Regions from separate parts of the Clostridium subterminale genome, predicted to be linked through region 2. Evidence: a T-box and tRNA genes for the amino acid it is inferred to sense, from the RefSeq annotation. Region 2 holds a T-box; the other holds one or more tRNA genes.
The links. The T-box of region 2 lies ahead of tyrS (tyrosine--tRNA ligase). A T-box ahead of a tRNA ligase gene usually reads a tRNA of that ligase, here a tRNA-Tyr.

Region 1: it encodes a tRNA-Tyr, which carries the amino acid that the T-box ahead of tyrS (tyrosine--tRNA ligase) is inferred to sense. The anticodon was not compared.

Annotation. Positions count from the first base shown of each region.
Region 1 is NZ_BAAACI010000002.1:191,901-201,105, forward strand. Features, by position in the region: gene ABDZ93_RS06770 (ComF family protein) at 528-1,208, opposite strand; gene ABDZ93_RS06775 (hypothetical protein) at 1,181-2,203, opposite strand; gene recD2 (SF1B family DNA helicase RecD2) at 2,218-4,425, opposite strand; gene metK (methionine adenosyltransferase) at 4,664-5,839, opposite strand; SAM riboswitch class I at 5,937-6,039, opposite strand; tRNA gene ABDZ93_RS06790 (tRNA-Tyr) at 6,252-6,336, opposite strand; tRNA gene ABDZ93_RS06795 (tRNA-Thr) at 6,342-6,416, opposite strand; tRNA gene ABDZ93_RS06800 (tRNA-Val) at 6,458-6,533, opposite strand; tRNA gene ABDZ93_RS06805 (tRNA-Tyr) at 6,537-6,621, opposite strand; tRNA gene ABDZ93_RS06810 (tRNA-Thr) at 6,628-6,702, opposite strand; tRNA gene ABDZ93_RS06815 (tRNA-Val) at 6,745-6,820, opposite strand; tRNA gene ABDZ93_RS06820 (tRNA-Tyr) at 6,824-6,908, opposite strand; gene ABDZ93_RS06825 (hypothetical protein) at 7,277-7,927, opposite strand; gene yyaC (spore protease YyaC) at 8,025-8,555, shown strand; gene mreB (rod shape-determining protein) at 9,005-9,205, opposite strand, start outside.
Region 2 is NZ_BAAACI010000006.1:904,000-913,204, forward strand. Features, by position in the region: gene ABDZ93_RS13385 (peptide chain release factor 3) at 1-1,346, shown strand, start outside; gene ABDZ93_RS13390 (hypothetical protein) at 1,385-1,516, opposite strand; gene ABDZ93_RS13395 (ECF transporter S component) at 1,804-2,373, shown strand; gene ABDZ93_RS13400 (metal-sensing transcriptional repressor) at 2,548-2,814, shown strand; gene ABDZ93_RS13405 (heavy metal translocating P-type ATPase) at 2,828-5,263, shown strand; gene ABDZ93_RS13410 (heavy-metal-associated domain-containing protein) at 5,541-5,744, shown strand; gene ABDZ93_RS13415 (P-loop NTPase family protein) at 6,034-6,444, shown strand; T-box leader at 6,512-6,735, shown strand; gene tyrS (tyrosine--tRNA ligase) at 7,005-8,234, shown strand; gene ABDZ93_RS13425 (hypothetical protein) at 8,335-9,205, shown strand, end outside.

The DNA.
Region 1 (9,205 bases), on a different contig from region 2:
ATTTTAAACTTTACCTTAACTACTTGCAAGAATACTTTACTCAATATTCTGAAAAGTTCTCTTTTTATTCTTTCATAGCTTTCTTTTCCTCTATTCTACAACTTATATCGTCTTTATATAGTATATGAATTTTTTCATATTATATGTTATAATAAAATTACATGTGCTGGATATCATATAATAAAAATATAAATATTGTTTATACATATTAAAAAATTTAAAATATCATTTCATAACTAAGGTTAAATAATAACTTCAATATACTCTAATAAAAAAATAGCAGTCATAAAAGACTGCTAATTAGCACCATTAAGGTACTTATGTCGGTTGACCTGGTCTTTGACCCCACACTCGCCTACTGGAGCTTTTGCTACCCAGAATTACCCTCTCACTACTAACCCTCTCGCATCAACACGGTAGGACTTACCTCTAAGCCGCACCATGCTCATTAAACATTTTATTTAACTTACGTGGATCGTTTCGCCTGCGACTGGCATCGACTTTCAACCACAAACCCGACTCTTATATTATACTCTACTTTTCGCCACTGTCAATATAAAAACCTCATCGCTATTTATTTCCTTAATAGCTTTTGCAGCATAAAAAGCTGTAGCTCCAGATGTAATTACATCATCAATAATGAGCACTCGCTTTCCTTCTATATATTTTTTATTTTTTACCATAAAAGAATCCTTTATATTTTCCCATCTTTTTATATTATCTAATCCAATTTGATCTACACTATCACTTGCTTTATAAAGTAATTCCTTATAAGGTATTTTGCAGCTTTTACTTATATATTTACAAAGCACTTCACATTGATTGAATCCTCTACTTTTCAAAGCGGATTTACTACTTGGAATAAAGGTTAATATATCCACCTTATCCTTTAAATTTTTTAATATAAACTCACTCATATAACTTGCTAAAATTTTTCCTGCTAAAAAACTCTTATTATATTTAAGTTTTAAAATCAACTTCTTTAATTCATAACCGTAAAATCCTAAGGAGTAGCTTTTTAATTCCTCATCTTCATGAATTATTGAAGATTCTATATTAATTATATTAATGCTCTTTTTACATTCTTCACAAATATAATCATTTTCTTCATATTCCTCACATATTATACATTTTTCTTCTATCCCATAGATAGTAGATAATATACTATCTACTATCTGATTTATAATTTCAAAACTCCTTCTTCCCAAGCTCTCTTATTTAACTCCCTTAAAATATTTTTACATCTATCCATATGCTCAGTTTCACTATTGCAAAGAAAAATAACCTCTTCTCGATCTGCCATAGACCTTCTATTTATCTTGCTAGACATATAAACCAAATCCTTATAATTAAAGTTATCGTTGTCTGCAAAAAATATCATAACATTCAATGGATGTACTCCATAATAGTTCTCATTAAAATCATCAGTAACCAATATACCATATTCTGCTAGTAAGAATTTAGATAGCTCTGTCTTGTTACCATTTACTGTTATATATTTAAAAATATTTTTTGTAAGCTTATGGTCAATATTAGAAAGATACTTATAAATATTATCAGTTTTCTCATCATCCGGTGCATATATTATAACTTTCTTATTGGTATTTATTGACCATTCTAGATATTCATATACACTCATAGGTATTTCTTCTTCTATATTTACTCTAGTTATCATAATCCTAGGTTCAGCAATAGGAACTTGTTTATCTTTTCTTAAATTATATAAGATGAGTTCATTATGGAAAATTGGCTCCACGGAATAACTAATCATAGTTCCATAATTATTACAAATATAGTTCATTAGTTTCTTTATAGATTCATTACTATATCTGGGCCTAGAATTTATTTCATCATATATAATAAGATCAAATTTCCCCTTTAAAAATAATGCTCTACTATGGGTACATACATTAACTTTACCTGTATATGCTATATCATTCTCACCTTCAATACAATTTATAAAACTTTTATTTATTAATCCTAATATCTTTATCTCTTCTATATCTGCATTTATTATATATAGTATCTTTTTATTTTCTTTAAAACACCAGTTAAATACCTTATTAAAAATTTCCTCTTTATTATTTAAAGCAGAGATTATATTAATCTTGTGTAACTTCTGCTTAGCTCCGTCTAATATCATATCTTCTATAGATTTCTTTGATACCTTCACTACCTCTCTATCGCTTTTTATTAATGACATAAAATCTCTCCTACCTACATATGAATTATCTCTCTTATTCTCCATTTAAGTCCTGAATATCTCTCAAAACTCCTATTGTTATCTTTCATAAATTCAACTACTTTAGAACTTCCTACTAATACAACTAACTTCTTTGCTCTCGTTATTCCAGTGTAGAGTAAATTTCTATTCATAAGTAATGGTGGTCCCATAAACATAGGCATAATAACTACAGGAAATTCACTTCCTTGACTCTTATGAATAGTAACTGCATAAGCTAAGGTTATCTCATCTAAGTCACTTTCCTCATATTCTACGATTTTATCATCTTCAAAGCATACAATAATCTTATCTTCGTCTTCATTAATTTCTGTTATGTATCCTACATCTCCATTAAATACGCCCTTACCTTCTTCACTAGAATTACTTTTGCTCCACTTTAGAGTATAGTTATTTTTAATTTGCATAACCTTATCCCCTACTCTAAAAATCATATCCTTAATTTCGACCTCATCCTTATCTTTATTCTTAGGATTTAACACTTGCTGAAGTTGTATATTTAAATTATCTATACCCATAATTCCCTTACGCATAGGTGATAATACCTGTATATCTCTAACACTATCCCACTCCACATTATACTTGGGAAGTCTAGTTTTAACTAATCCAATGATTTTTTCTAACATTACTTCACTATCTACAGCTCTTTCAAGATAGAAATCACTGTTCTTAGTATTTAAAATAGGCATCCTACCTTCATTTATTAAGTGGGCATTTTGAACTATCATACTTTCTTGACCTTGTCTAAATATCTCATTAAGTCTTACTACTTTTATAGCATCACTTTCTATGATATCTCTAAGTACATTTCCTGGTCCTACTGATGGTAGCTGATCCACATCTCCCACTATTATCAGTCTAGTTCCCACCTGCATTGCTTTTAAAAGAGCATTCATAAGGCTTATATCTATCATAGACGCTTCATCCACTATTAAAACATCACATTCTATGGCAGATGTTTCATTTTCTATTTCATCTACCTCTTCTTCGCTATAACTTCCTATCTCCAAAAGTCTATGGATAGTTTTTGCTTCTCTACCTGTAGCTTCAGCCATCCTTTTTGCTGCTCTTCCTGTAGGTGCAGCCATATATACCTTAAGTCCTAAACTCTCGAAAATACTTACAATACAATTTATAATTGTTGTTTTTCCTGTTCCAGGGCCTCCCGTTATAACCTCTATACCATTTAAAAAGACACCCTCTATAGCTTCTTTTTGAGAATCAGCTAATTTAATATTTGCTTTACCTTCAAAGTCTTTAAATTCATCATCTACATTTAAATTTAATTTATCATACTTAGTAGTGGCCAACTCTATTATTTTACGTGTTACAGACATCTCTAGATAAAGATAGGACATACTATATACCGCATCTATATTATCTACTACCTCTACCTTAATCTTTCCATCGATTATTAGTTCATAAACTCCTTCATCTAATTTCTCATCGCTTATCTCCAGAAGTTTAATTGCCTTATCCCTTAATCTATCCATAGGTATAAATGTATTTCCTATAACACAAAACTCATTAATTATATATATAATTCCACTTTTAATTCTAAATAGAGAATCCTTCTCTATTCCTAAGCTCTTGGCTATAGAATCTGCTGTCTTAAATCCAATTCCACTTATGTATTCTGGTAATATGTAAGGATTATCTTTAACTATATTTATGCAGTTAGTTCCGAATTTCTTATAAATCTTCATGGCCATATTAACAGTTATACCGTAACTTTGAAAGAAAATAATAATATCCTTAGTAACTCTCTGCTCTAAATAAGATTTCATAATTGTGTTTATTCTCTTTTTACCTATGCCAGGAATCTCTTCAAGCTTCTCTATATTACTATCTAATATCTTTATTGCATCTTCTCCAAAAAATTCTACTATTTTTTTTGCTGTAACCTTACCTATACCTTCAATAACTCCACTAGCTAGATATTTTTCGATACCACTAGTAGTGGTAGGTATTATTTCATGTATAGCTTCTATTTTAAACTGCTTACCAAACTTAGGATGAACAGTCCACTCTCCTTGAACACTATATTCTTGGGATTCATTTATAAATGGTATTACTCCAACAATGGTGACAACTTCTTTATCACATTTTAGTTTACATATTGTATATCCATTATCCTCATTTCTAAATACAACTGTTTCAACTATCCCTTCAATGGTTATCATAAAATCTCTCCTAGTACCTATTATTATCTATTTATAATTATTATACCAAATTAAATCTCATATATATTAAAATATAATAAGATTTAGTAATATGACACAGTTTAAAGTAAAAATATTTATCCTTGTTAAATTTCATACTCTATATAAATTTAATTATAGCCTTTTTTAAAAAAATCCACACTAATATATCATAGTATTAGTGTGGACTCTTGTTTATAAATATATATCTTTTAAATTTTTATATATATTTCTTTATTTCTTCAACCTTATTTAATTGCTCCCATGGTAAATTTAAGTCATTTCTTCCAAAATGTCCATAAGCAGCAGTTTGTTTGTATATAGGTCTTCTTAAATCTAATTCTCTTATAATAGAAGATGGTCTTAAGTCGAAAACTTTATTAACTATATCAACTATCTTATCTTCTGAAAGCTTTCCAGTTCCAAAAGTATCAATTTGTATAGATACTGGTCTAGCAACACCAATAGCATATGCAAGTTGTATTTCTAATTTATCAGCAACACCAGCAGCTACTAAGTTTTTAGCTACCCATCTTGATGCATAAGCAGCAGATCTATCTACCTTTGTTGGATCTTTTCCTGAGAAAGCTCCACCGCCGTGTCTACCAGATCCACCATAAGTATCTACTATTATTTTTCTACCTGTAAGACCTGAGTCTCCTTGAGGTCCGCCAATAACAAACCTACCTGTAGGATTTATATAGTATTTTGTGCTTTCATCTAATAAATCAGCAGGTACTATAGTAGCTATAACATGCTCTTTTAAATCCTTCTCGATTTGTTCTCTTGTAACATCTGGACAATGCTGAGTTGAAATTACTATAGTATCTATTCTAACTGGCTTATTGTCTTCATATTCTACAGTTACTTGAGTTTTTCCATCTGGTCTTAAGTAAGATAAGGTTCCATTTTTTCTTACTTCTGTTAATCTTCTTGATAATTTATGAGCCGTAGCAATTGGAAGTGGCATATATTCTTCTGTTTCATTCGTAGCAAATCCGAACATCATACCTTGGTCTCCAGCACCTGTAGCCTCATCATTATTCATTTGACCTGCTTTACTTTCTAAAGCCTCATCAACTCCCATAGCAATATCGCGTGATTGCTCATCTATAGATGTTAATACTGAACATGTATTGCAATCAAATCCATATTTTGCTCTATTATATCCAATCTCTTCAACTGTTTTTCTAACAACCTTTTGGAAATCTACATAGCAGTTTGTACTTATTTCTCCCATTACAATAACCATTCCTGTAGTAGTTGCAGTTTCACAAGCTACTCTAGCATTTGGGTCTTTTTCTAATATAGCATCTAGTATGGCATCAGATATCTGATCACACATTTTATCTGGATGTCCTTCAGTTACTGATTCTGACGTAAATAATCTTTTCATTGAATTTTCCTCCCTAAATATTAAAATATTACCGGCACTTAAAATTAAAACCTCTTCTTGTCAGACAAGAAGAGGTTAGTACTTTTCAAACTAAACTTTCTTATCTTGCAGAAAACACCGCAGGAATTGGCACCATTGCTTTTATTAGCCGGTTGCTGGGTTTCATTGGGCCTTTGTCCCTCCACCACTCTTGATAAGAGTTATATTATTAATTTATACATAGATAATAGCATAGGGGAATATAACTGTCAACATACTTAACAATTAATATCATAAGTTAATATTTACCATCCTATTAACTTCGTATATGCCATTAATTATATTTTGAGCTTAATAAAAACATTTATCCAATTCTTAATTTATATTTTATTAAAAAATAAAATAAGATACTAAGTTAACTTAGTATCTTATTTGGTGGAGGAGGACGGATTCGAACCATCGAAACGAAACGTAACAGATTTACAGTCTGCCCCCTTTGGCCACTCGGGAACTCCTCCATTTATGGAGCTGGCAATAGGAATCGAACCTACAACCTGCTGATTACAAATCAGCTGCTCTACCGTTGAGCCATGCCAGCATATTATATAGTCTTGAAATTTAATGAATTATAATTCATTATGGTGGTCGCAACAGGGATCGAACCTGTGACCCCCTGCTTGTAAGGCAGGTGCTCTCCCAGCTGAGCTATGCGACCTTATGGTGGAGGAGGACGGATTCGAACCATCGAAACGAAACGTAACAGATTTACAGTCTGCCCCCTTTGGCCACTCGGGAACTCCTCCACTTTATGGAGCTGGCAATAGGAATCGAACCTACAACCTGCTGATTACAAATCAGCTGCTCTACCGTTGAGCCATGCCAGCATATTATATAATTTGTGCAGTTTAATGAATTTAAATTTACTATGGTGGTCGCAACAGGGATCGAACCTGTGACCCCCTGCTTGTAAGGCAGGTGCTCTCCCAGCTGAGCTATGCGACCTTATGGTGGAGGAGGACGGATTCGAACCATCGAAACGAAACGTAACAGATTTACAGTCTGCCCCCTTTGGCCACTCGGGAACTCCTCCATAATTGTAACAAAATTAGATTTTCACACTACCTTGACCTGAGTCATTTTCCAATCTTTTACACAAATAAAAATGTCACTAAACTGACAAGACTTAGTATACAATTATATTGATTTTTTTTCAACCCCTTTTTTCAATATTTTTATAAAAATTTTATTGTTTTTCTCTCGTTAAATCTTAAATTCCTAATTTTAGGCATTTTGTCACTTAAATTTAGCTTATTATACTAATTAAAAGCACTAATACATAACTATTATTTCAATATATTTAATTCATTTCTTACATAATAATCCCTGAAATCCACATGAATGCAACAACTATTGGCATATGTTTATATATAAATAGTTTCTTAATATATATTTATATAATTAATTTCCCTCTACCTTATCCATATCTATATATTTAGAAAATATCTCTTTTAATTCTTCTATTTGATCTTCATCTACCTTATTCTCTATTACATTAAGAGTTCTTAATACAGCTAATCGTTCATCATTATAAGTAAGAAATTCACTTATCTCTGAATAATCTTCTTCACTTAATTCTTTACATATACTCATTATTTTTGCTTTTTCTGAAAATGTCAATTTGTTTACTAATTCTTCTGCAGGAACCTTCATTACTTTGCTTTTTTCCTTAATTTCCTTATTATATTTCTCAAACTCAATTTCATCTGCTTTAACTATTTCATTATCACTCTTATAAATTTCATTGGGTTTATTTTGTCTTTCTCTATTAGCTTGAATTCTTCTTCTCACTAAATCTTCATCTAATACTACACTTTCTTTAGTCTCATCACTTTTAGCTGAATCCTGCGAAGTATTTGCATCTATATACTCCTTTTGTATGTCAGTAGGAATTTCTTTATTATAATTTTCATCTTTTTCATTGCTTTTAGCTATAACCTTATTTTCCTCTTTGTAATTTGAATTTTCATTACTTATATTTAAGCTCATTAAAGCTGTTATATTTACTATTGTATATAGAATTATGGTCACAGAATATCCCTTTCTATTCATAACATATCCTCCTTAAATAAAAACTATCTAAATTATTCCATATTTTTTAGAATTTATACCGAAGTTGCTTCATATAAATTCATATGGAGGTGTTTCTGTGAGCAAAGTTAAGATTCATTACAAAGATTCATTAGGTTATTATACCTTATCCAACTTTCTAAAAGATGAATTAAATACAGACACAATTATTGTTTGTATAGGAACCGATAGATGCATTGGAGACTGCTTAGGTCCTCTTATTGGTAGTATGCTAGAAGAAAAATTTTTTCCATTGCCAGTCTATGGAACCATAGCTAATCCTATACATGCATTAAATTTAGATAGTAAACTATCCGATATAAAATCAAAACATCCAAATTCTAAAATTATTGGTATTGATGCTTGTCTTGGTCCTCCTAATAAAATTGGTGAGATACAAGTTCGAGATTATCCAATTAATCCTGGAAAAGGTGTTGGCAAATCACTTTCCCCTGTAGGAGATATTTCAATAATAGGTATTGTTGATTCTAGTGATATTGATGAACCCTTTACAAGTAGAAATATACGATTAAATCTAATTTTAGAAATATCTAAAGTCATAACTCAAGGACTTGTTCATGGGTATTATCTCAGTTCATTATGTGATTAATAATGAACAATTCTCATCTAGATATTATATAAGGTACATGTACTTATTTAACTATTTATAATATTAAACACCATTCAATTAACCTTTAATTTCAAAGGGAGTATTATAATCTTTATTAACTCCCACCTTCATATAAGATTAGATGATTACAATGAATAGACATGAGATAAAATAAAATATACCTACTATACAAATATTTATTTGCATAGTAGGTATATTGAATTACATTTTAAAATTTATCCGATGACTACTAGCTCTAATACTCCCATCTTCTTTAAAGTGGGAGTGAAGATCTGCTCCGTCCCTGAATAACGATTTCTAAAGCTTCAAAGAAGCTAAGAACTCTGTTTATATTTATATAACCTTTATTTTTAACTTTTATCGTTAGACATCATATAAACTTATTTACATAATTTAAAATATAGGTTTAATATTCTAACTTGTACATCTTAACTATTTATTGAAACATTATATCCTGTAAAAGAATCGTCTAACTTATCTACATAGTCAAGCATTTTTCCTGTTCCAATAGCTACACAAGATACTGAATCTTCTGCTACATATACTGGTACATTAGTAACTTGTTCAATAAGTTTATCTAACCCATCTAATAAAGCTCCGCCACCAGTCATTATTATACCTTTATCAGC
Region 2 (9,205 bases):
TATTAGATACCCCAGGACACCAAGACTTTAGTGAAGATACATATAGAACTCTTATGGCTGCAGATAGTGCAGTAATGGTTATTGATGGAGCAAAAGGGGTGGAGGACCAAACTAGAAAGTTATTTCATGTTTGTAGTATGAGAGATATCCCAATATTTACGTTTGTAAATAAGATGGATAGAGAAACTAGAGACCCTTTTGAACTTATGGAAGAGATAGAAAACGAGTTAGGTATAAAATCATATCCAATAAACTGGCCTATAGGTACAGGAATGCACTTTAAGGGTGTTTATGATAGAAATAATAAGCAGATTCAAATTTTTAAAGCTGGAGACCATGGACAGTTAGAAGTAAGTGAGACTATTATAGATTTAGAAGATGAATCAGCTGTTAGAGAGGCTATAACCGATAGTTTATATGAAAAATTACTTGAGGACATAGAATTATTAGATATAGCTGGAGATGCCTTTGATGAAGAAAAGGTGAGAGTTGGAGAACTTACCCCTGTATTTTTTGGTAGTGCATTAACTAACTTTGGTGTAGAACCATTCTTAGAGAACTTCTTAAAGCTAACTACAGCTCCATTAGGAAGAAATTCTGATATTGGAAAGATAGAAGCTAAAGATGATAAGTTTTCTGCTTTTGTATTTAAAATTCAAGCTAACATGAATAAGGCTCATAGAGATAGAATAGCTTTTATGAGAATATGTTCAGGTCAATTTGAAAAAGGTATGGAAGTTTATCATGTTCAGGGCGGAAATAAAATAAAGCTAGCACAGCCTCAACAATTCTTAGCTCAAGACAGAGAAATTGTTGATAATGCTTATGCTGGAGATATTATAGGAGTCTTTGATCCAGGTATATTTAGTATAGGAGATACTCTTTGTTCACCAAGTAAGAAGTTTAAGTTTGAAGGAATTCCAACCTTCGCACCAGAACACTTTGCAAGGGTTAGAACTGTAGATACTATGAAGAGAAAACAGTTTATAAAAGGGGTAACACAGATAGCTCAAGAGGGAGCAATTCAAGTATTTAAAGAACTTCACATAGGAACGGAACAAATCATAGTAGGAGTTGTAGGAGTTCTTCAATTTGAAGTTTTAGAATTTAGACTAAAAAATGAATATAATGTAGATATTAAAATGGATATGCTTCCATATAGAAATATTAGGTGGATTGAAGCTTTAGAAGGTAAAGTTGAAGATTTAAGTTTAACAAGTGATTCTAAAGTTGTTAAAGATATTAAAGATAGAGACTTGCTTATATTCCAAAATGATTGGGGTATTAGTTGGGCTTTAGATCATAATAAGGGCTTAGTTTTATCTAATATAAGTAAAGGTGAATAATAAAAAAATTCCTCAAATTTGTTTGAGGAATTTTTTATTTAGCTATTAAATTTATTTCTCACAGTGAAGTATTCTTCTATGTAGTCCATGGCAATAGTTAGAAGAGCTACTGCAATTATTAAATTAATTAAATTTCCTCCCATAACAAAAAATAAACCAATTAAAACCATCAATAGTAAAAAGCTACCAAACCAATGAAGGTACATCATATATGTCAATCCTTTCTACATCTAAGTAATGTAATAAGTTATATCTTTTGACTATTTTCTCAAAACATATAGGATTATAAGATCTGAAAATCAAAGGTAAAATTATTTTGTGTAAAATATTTAATATTATTCTTTTATATCAAAAAATAATGTTGAAATTCTTTAGATTTAATGTATAATTTAATTGTATGGATACTGAATTTAATGTATGGGTACAATGTTGAAATAATCATAAAGGGGGACTTTAGATGAAAGAAAAGGCATCAATAAAAGCATCGAGAAATAGTTTTAGCACTAGTGGAATAGTTCAAATAGGACTTATGGCAGCGTTAACATATATCGCAACTGCATTTATAGCTATACCAGTAGGAGACAATGCAGTTTTGCACATAGGGGATGCAGTACTATTTTTATGTGCCATCTTACTAGGAAAGAAAAGAGGAGCAGTAGCTGCCGCTATAGGTATGACATTTTTTGATTTGTTTTCTCCATATTATATATGGGCGCCATTTACATTTGTTATAAAAGGAGTTATGGCATATATAGCAGGAGCTATAGCATATAGAAGTGGCTTTGAAGGAGAAAAATTTTGGAATAATTTATTTGCATTCATTGTGGCAGGAATAGTTATGATCTTTGGATATTTTCTTGCTGGTGGCTGCTTAAATCACTTTGTATATGGAATGCCAACTATTGGACAAGGGTTTGTGGTAGCTTTAAAGGACATACCAGCTAATATTCTTCAAGTGGTAGGGGGCATTGTTATAGGATTACCGCTTTCTATATCATTAAAAAAATATTTGGCTAAATATTTATAGATGAGTTAAGCATCACTAAAAGTGATGCTTTTATTTTTAATTTTTGGGCAAACTAAATTAAAATACACTTAATAATTACGATTAATAAAAAAATATAATTTTATGTGTTGACAAAATACAAAACTAACACTAATATATAGGTATACCCCCTGAGGGGGGAGGGGAGGTAGAAAGATGAGTGAAGAAAGAAAAAAAGCTTTGCAATCGTTAAAAACGGCAAGGGGTCAGATAGATGGAATCATAAAGATGATAGAGGAGGGGAGATATTGTATCGATATTTCTAATCAAATCTTAGCATCTCAAGCTTTACTAAAGAAATCCAACTTAGAAATCCTAAAAGGTCACTTAAATCATTGTGTTAAAGACGCAGCAATAAATAATAATATGGATGAAAAGATTGTGGAAATAAATAATATATTAGAAAAGATAATTACAAAATAAAGAAGGTGAAAATATGAATAATAAATCATTTAAAATAGAAGGAATGACTTGTTCTGCTTGTGCAAATAGAGTGGAGAGAGCAATTAATAAGTTAGAGGGTGTTGAAAGAGCAAATGTAAATTTTGCTACAGAAACTTTAACTGTAGATTTTAATAATGAAAAATTGAGTTCTCAAAAAATTGAAGAAGCCGTAGTTAAAGCAGGATATGGTGTAAAGAAAAATGTAAAAACCTATGATTTTAAAATAGAAGGTATGACTTGTTCTGCCTGTGCTAATAGAATAGAAAGAGTAACTAAAAAACTAGAAGGTGTAGAAAATTCTACAGTAAATTTTGCTACAGAGAAGCTTACAATAAAAGTTGATGAAGATAAAATATCTTATGGTGATATAAGAGCAGCGGTAGATAAAGCTGGATATAAGTTAATTAAAGAAGAGGATAAAGATAAGGAAAAACAGGGAAAGGAAAAAAACGAGGCTAGTAGATTACTCACAAGGTTTATAGCTTCCCTAATTTTTACAGTTCCACTACTGATAATAACAATGGGACATATGGCAGGAATGCATCTTCCAGCTATAATAGATCCTATGGCCAATCCGTTAAACTTTGCATTAATTCAGTTGATACTAACATTACCAGTAATGATAGCTGGATATAAATTCTATAAGGTAGGACTTAAAAATCTAGTTAAACTAAGTCCTAATATGGACTCACTAATATCTATAGGAACTTTAGCTGCATTTATATATGGAATATTTGCTATATATAAAATAATGCAAGGGGATCATGAGTATGCAATGCATCTATACTTTGAATCTGCTGCAGTTATATTAACTTTAATAACCTTAGGTAAATATCTAGAAGCAGTATCTAAAGGTAAAACATCCCAAGCAATAAAGGCTTTAATGGGGTTAGCTCCTAAAACAGCAACTATAATTAGAAATAACAAAGAAATTGTGGTACCTGTAGAAGAGGTTATAGTTGGGGATATAGTACTAGTTAAACCAGGTGAAAAGTTACCAGTAGATGGAGAAGTTATAGAAGGAAATACATCTATAGATGAATCAATGCTTACAGGAGAGAGTATACCTGTTGAAAAATCTATAGGAAGTAGCGTAATAGGAGCTAGTATTAATAAAACAGGATTTATTAAATATAAGGCAACTAGGGTTGGTAGAGATACTGCTCTTGCACAAATTGTTAAGTTAGTAGAGGATGCACAAGGTTCAAAAGCACCTATTGCTAAACTAGCAGATGTTATATCAGCATACTTTGTACCAATAGTTATTGGTCTTGCTATAATTGCTTCAGTAGGTTGGTTGATTGCTGGTGAAACACCTATATTTTCTCTTACTATATTTATTGCAGTATTAGTTATTGCGTGCCCATGTGCATTAGGTCTTGCTACTCCAACTGCCATTATGGTTGGAACAGGAAAGGGTGCTGAAAATGGTGTTTTAATTAAGGGTGGAGAAGCGTTAGAGACTACTTATAAATTAAAGACCATAGTATTTGATAAAACAGGAACTATAACAGAAGGAAAACCAAAGGTTACTGATATTGTAACTAATGGAGAGGCAAAAGAGGAAATTCTTGTGTTAGCGGCTAGTGCTGAGAAAGGATCTGAGCATCCACTTGGTGAAGCTATTGTTAAAGATGCAGAAGAAAAAGGTTTAAGTTTAAAAGCAATTGATAAATTTAATGCTATACCGGGACACGGTATAGAGGTAGAAATAGATAGAAAAGATATTCTCTTAGGAAATAAGAAGCTTATGGTGGAAAAGAATATTAACATTTCAAACTTAGATGAAATTTCTGATAGATTAGCTTCGGAGGGAAAAACACCAATGTATATAGCTATAGATGGAAATCTTGCTGGAATTATAGCTGTAGCAGATACTGTTAAAGGAAGTAGTAAAAATGCTATAGAAAGTCTGCATAAAATGGGCATAAAAGTAGCTATGATAACTGGAGATAATAAGAGAACAGCAGATGCCATTGCAAAACAAGTTGGTATAGATATAGTATTATCTGAGGTTTTACCAGAGGATAAAGCAAATGAAGTTAAGAAGCTTCAAGCAGGTGGAAATAGAGTAGGTATGGTTGGTGATGGTATTAATGATGCTCCAGCTCTTGCTCAGGCAGATATAGGAATAGCAATAGGATCTGGAACAGATGTAGCTATTGAATCAGCAGATATAGTTCTTATGAGAAGTGACTTAATGGATGTAATATCAGCTATAAAACTAAGCAAAGCAACGATTAAAAATATAAAGGAAAACTTATTCTGGGCCTTTGGTTATAACGTCTTAGGTATACCGGTAGCTATGGGAGTATTACACATTTTTGGTGGCCCATTATTGAACCCTATGATAGCTGCAGGAGCTATGAGCCTAAGCTCAGTATCAGTATTATTAAATGCATTAAGACTTAGAAGATTTAAAGCTTAATATATCTATATTAAATTTTCTCTATGGAACTATAGAAATATACAACTATATAACTATATAACTATTTAAATAGTTGTTCTGTTCATGCAGGTTTCAAGGTAATTGGTAATTTTAATGATAACATTAAATTATAAACAGAGTTCTTAGCTTTTATGAAGCTTTAGAAATCGTTATCCAGGGACGTAGCAACTCTTAACTTCCACTTTTAAGAAGATGGTAGTATTAGAGCTGGTGGTCATCGGATAAATATTAATAAATATTTTAGGAGGATAAAGGTATGAAAAAGAAAATATTAATTGAAGGAATGAGCTGTAAAAACTGTGTAGCTCACGTAAAAAATGCTTTAGAAGAGTTATCTGGAGTTTCAGAAGTAGAGGTTAATTTAGAAGGAAAATATGCTTTAGTAGAAGCTACTGAAAGTGATGATGTTTTAAGAGCTACTATAGAAGAAGAAGGGTATGATGTTGTAGGTATAGAGTAAAAATTAACATCAAATATATAACAGTGAAATAATAAAATGTCTTAAAGTTTACTAGATTTTAATGAAAGTAAACTTTAAGGCATTTTTACTATTTATGATTTTTAAACAATTATATCTAAGATTAATTTCTTATGTGTATAAAATAATAATAATGTACTAATTATTCACATATAATTAAAATAACAGAAATATATAAGTTGATAGGAACTATTGATAAAATATTCTGAATATTATATAATATAACTATTAAAGTTAATGTATTTTATTAAAAAGTTTGGGGGCGTTTAAAATGATTCAAGTATTTTGTAAAGAAAAAGGCTCTGGGAAAACAAAAGCATTAATGAATTTGGCTAATTCAAAGGTAAACAGCTCTAAAGGAAATCTAGTATATATAGATGATGATACTAGAGGGCTCCTACGCATTCATAAGAACATAAGGTTTATATGTTCGAAAGACTTTAATATTCATAATTACAAAGATTTTTATGGTTTTATATGTGGCATAATATCTAAGGACTACGATGTGGAGAGTATATTTATAGACGGTATTTTAAGTGACATATGTAATGATGCAGATGATTTCAACTCAATATTAAATAAATTAGAATATTTATCAGAAAAATTTAAAGTTGACTTTTATGCCAACGTTAGTTGTGAAGAAAATAATATACCAGATACTATTAAAAAATATGTTGTTTAGAGAAAATTAGTATTTACTCTTGAAAAATGATAATAATAATAGTAATATGTATTTAAAATAAAATATAGTAAAGACGATGAAGAAAAGAAGTAATTAAATGAATTTTAAAGAGAGCTGATGGTTGGTGTAAATCAGTAAAGGATTTTAATGAAATACATTTTAGAGTCTTAGGTTGAAGTAGTAGTAGGCTGTTACGGGTTCCTAACGTTATTAAGGAAGAGAATAATTTAGACGCTTTAGAGAGTTTAAATTATAAATTTGGGTGGTACCACGGAAATTTTCGTCCCTAGTATATTTATACTAGGGACTTTTATTTTTCTTAATTTATTAAATTAATATTTATTTTAATATTATAAGTTTTAAAATAATGATACAAAATTACAAAGGAGTAAAGACTTCTAAGTAATCTGCATTATGAAAAAATAAAAGTTTATAGAAGTTTTATATAGCTAGCATAAACCATATAAACTGTATAAATAATATAATTAATTATATGTAAAAAAGGAAACTATAGCCGAAAGTTAAAGCAAAATAAAAATTAGAATATATTGGAGGAAACTATGGAAAATCGTAATGTATATGACGTTCTTAAAGAACGTGAATTTTTAAAACAATTAACCCATGAAGAAGAAATGAAAGAAATACTTGCAAAGGAAAAGGTAACCTTTTATATAGGCTTTGATCCTACAGCAGATAGTCTTCATGTAGGACACTTTATAGCTATGATGTTTATGGCCCACATGCAAAGGGCAGGACATAGGCCGATAGCTTTAGTTGGTGGGGGTACTGCTATGATAGGAGACCCATCAGGTAGAACAGATATGAGAAAAATGCTAACTAAGGAGGAAATTGATCACAATATATCTTGTATCAAAGATCAACTTTCAAGACTAATAGATTTCAGCGATGGTAAAGCAATATTAGAAAATAATGCAGACTGGCTTTTAGATTTAAACTATGTAGATTTTATAAGAGATATAGGATCACATTTCTCAGTTAATAGAATGCTTACTGCTGAATGCTTTAAACAAAGACTAGAAAAGGGATTGTCATTCTTAGAATTTAACTACATGTTAATGCAAGGTTATGATTTTTATGTATTAAACAAAAAATATAATTGTACAATGGAGTTAGGTGGAGATGATCAGTGGTCAAACATCTTAGCTGGAATGGAGCTTATCAGAAGAAAAGAAGGTAAGTCAGCGTATGGAATGACTAATGCACTACTTACAAATAGTGAAGGAAACAAGATGGGTAAAACAGCTAATGGAGCAGTGTGGCTTGATCCTAATAAGACATCACCATTTGAATTCTACCAATACTGGAGAAATATTGATGATGCGGATGTAGAAAAATGCTTACGTCTATTAACATTTGTTCCTATGGATGAGGTAAGAAAACTTTCAGCTTTAGAAGGTTCAGAAATTAACGAAGCTAAAAAGGTTCTTGCTTATGAAGTTACAAAACTTATCCATGGAGAAGATGAAGCATATGGAGCTAAAAAAGCAGCAGAAGCTTTATTTAGTGGTGGAGCAGACATGAGCAATGTACCTACAGTGGAAATTGCTGAAGATATGAAATCAGCTTTAATTCTTGATATAATAACACAAACAGGTATCGTTCCATCTAAGAAAGAGGGAAGAAGACTTATAGAGCAAGGTGGACTTACTATAAATGATATAAAAATAGAAGATGTTAATGCAACATTTAATGAAAGCTACCTAGAAAAGGATGGATATGCCTTAATAAAAAGAGGAAAGAAAAAATTCTATAAATTAGTGTTAGCTTAGTAAAAAAACTCATGAGTATGCCTATGGTATACTCATTGTTTTTGTTATATACTTCACTAAAATGAAAATGATACGATTAGTTTAATAGGGGGTGAAGTGTATGTCAAATGTATGGAAAATTAATATGGTACAAAACTATACAACTAAGGATGATTTTAATAAACTCACCTTTAAAAAAGGAGATTCATTTTCTGCTAGAATTTTAAGGTTAGAGGGAAGTGCAACTGATGTTATAATAAAGTTACTTGATGGAAGGGTATTCCCAGCAAGAGTAGATGGAGAAATACTTCAAGAAAATTTAGATGACTATATGTTTAAATTTCAACTAGATGGATTTGAGGGAGGAAAGTTCCTTCTTAGAATATTGGAATCAAATGTTATAGATAACCTAGGAAACAATGTGGATACAGCTATTAAAGATCCATTAATGGAAGAACTCCTTAAGAATTTAGATTTTCCTGTAGGAAAAGAGGATGTTCCTATATTAAAATCTATGCTTAAGAACAATATTCCAATTACAGAAGAAAATCTTTTAGAAATTAAGGGACTTAAGGAATTTATAGATCAAAGCAACAATTCTCCTAAGGAGTTAAATAAATTTATTGATAAATATATAGAAGCTAAAGGAATACAAAATACTAGTCCTGAAGCTGAACAAATAAAATCAACTTTAGGTAAAGTTTTAAATGAAATTAAGAATTTAAAGATAGATGATATATTTGTTATGAAAGCTCTAGATATAAAGTTAAATGAGGACAGTATTAAAGCTTTTTCGAAGGTTGTCTCTAATCAATACAGTGTTTCACCCGAGATAGAGGAAACTGCTAATGTTATTAAAGAGCAGATTACTGGCAATATTAATAAAGACTCACAAGGAGAAATCAGTGTTAATAAGAATTCAACTTTTCAAGAGGGGGATAAAGTATTTTATTCTGAAAAGGATAAATCTCAAACTATGGCATCAATAAAGG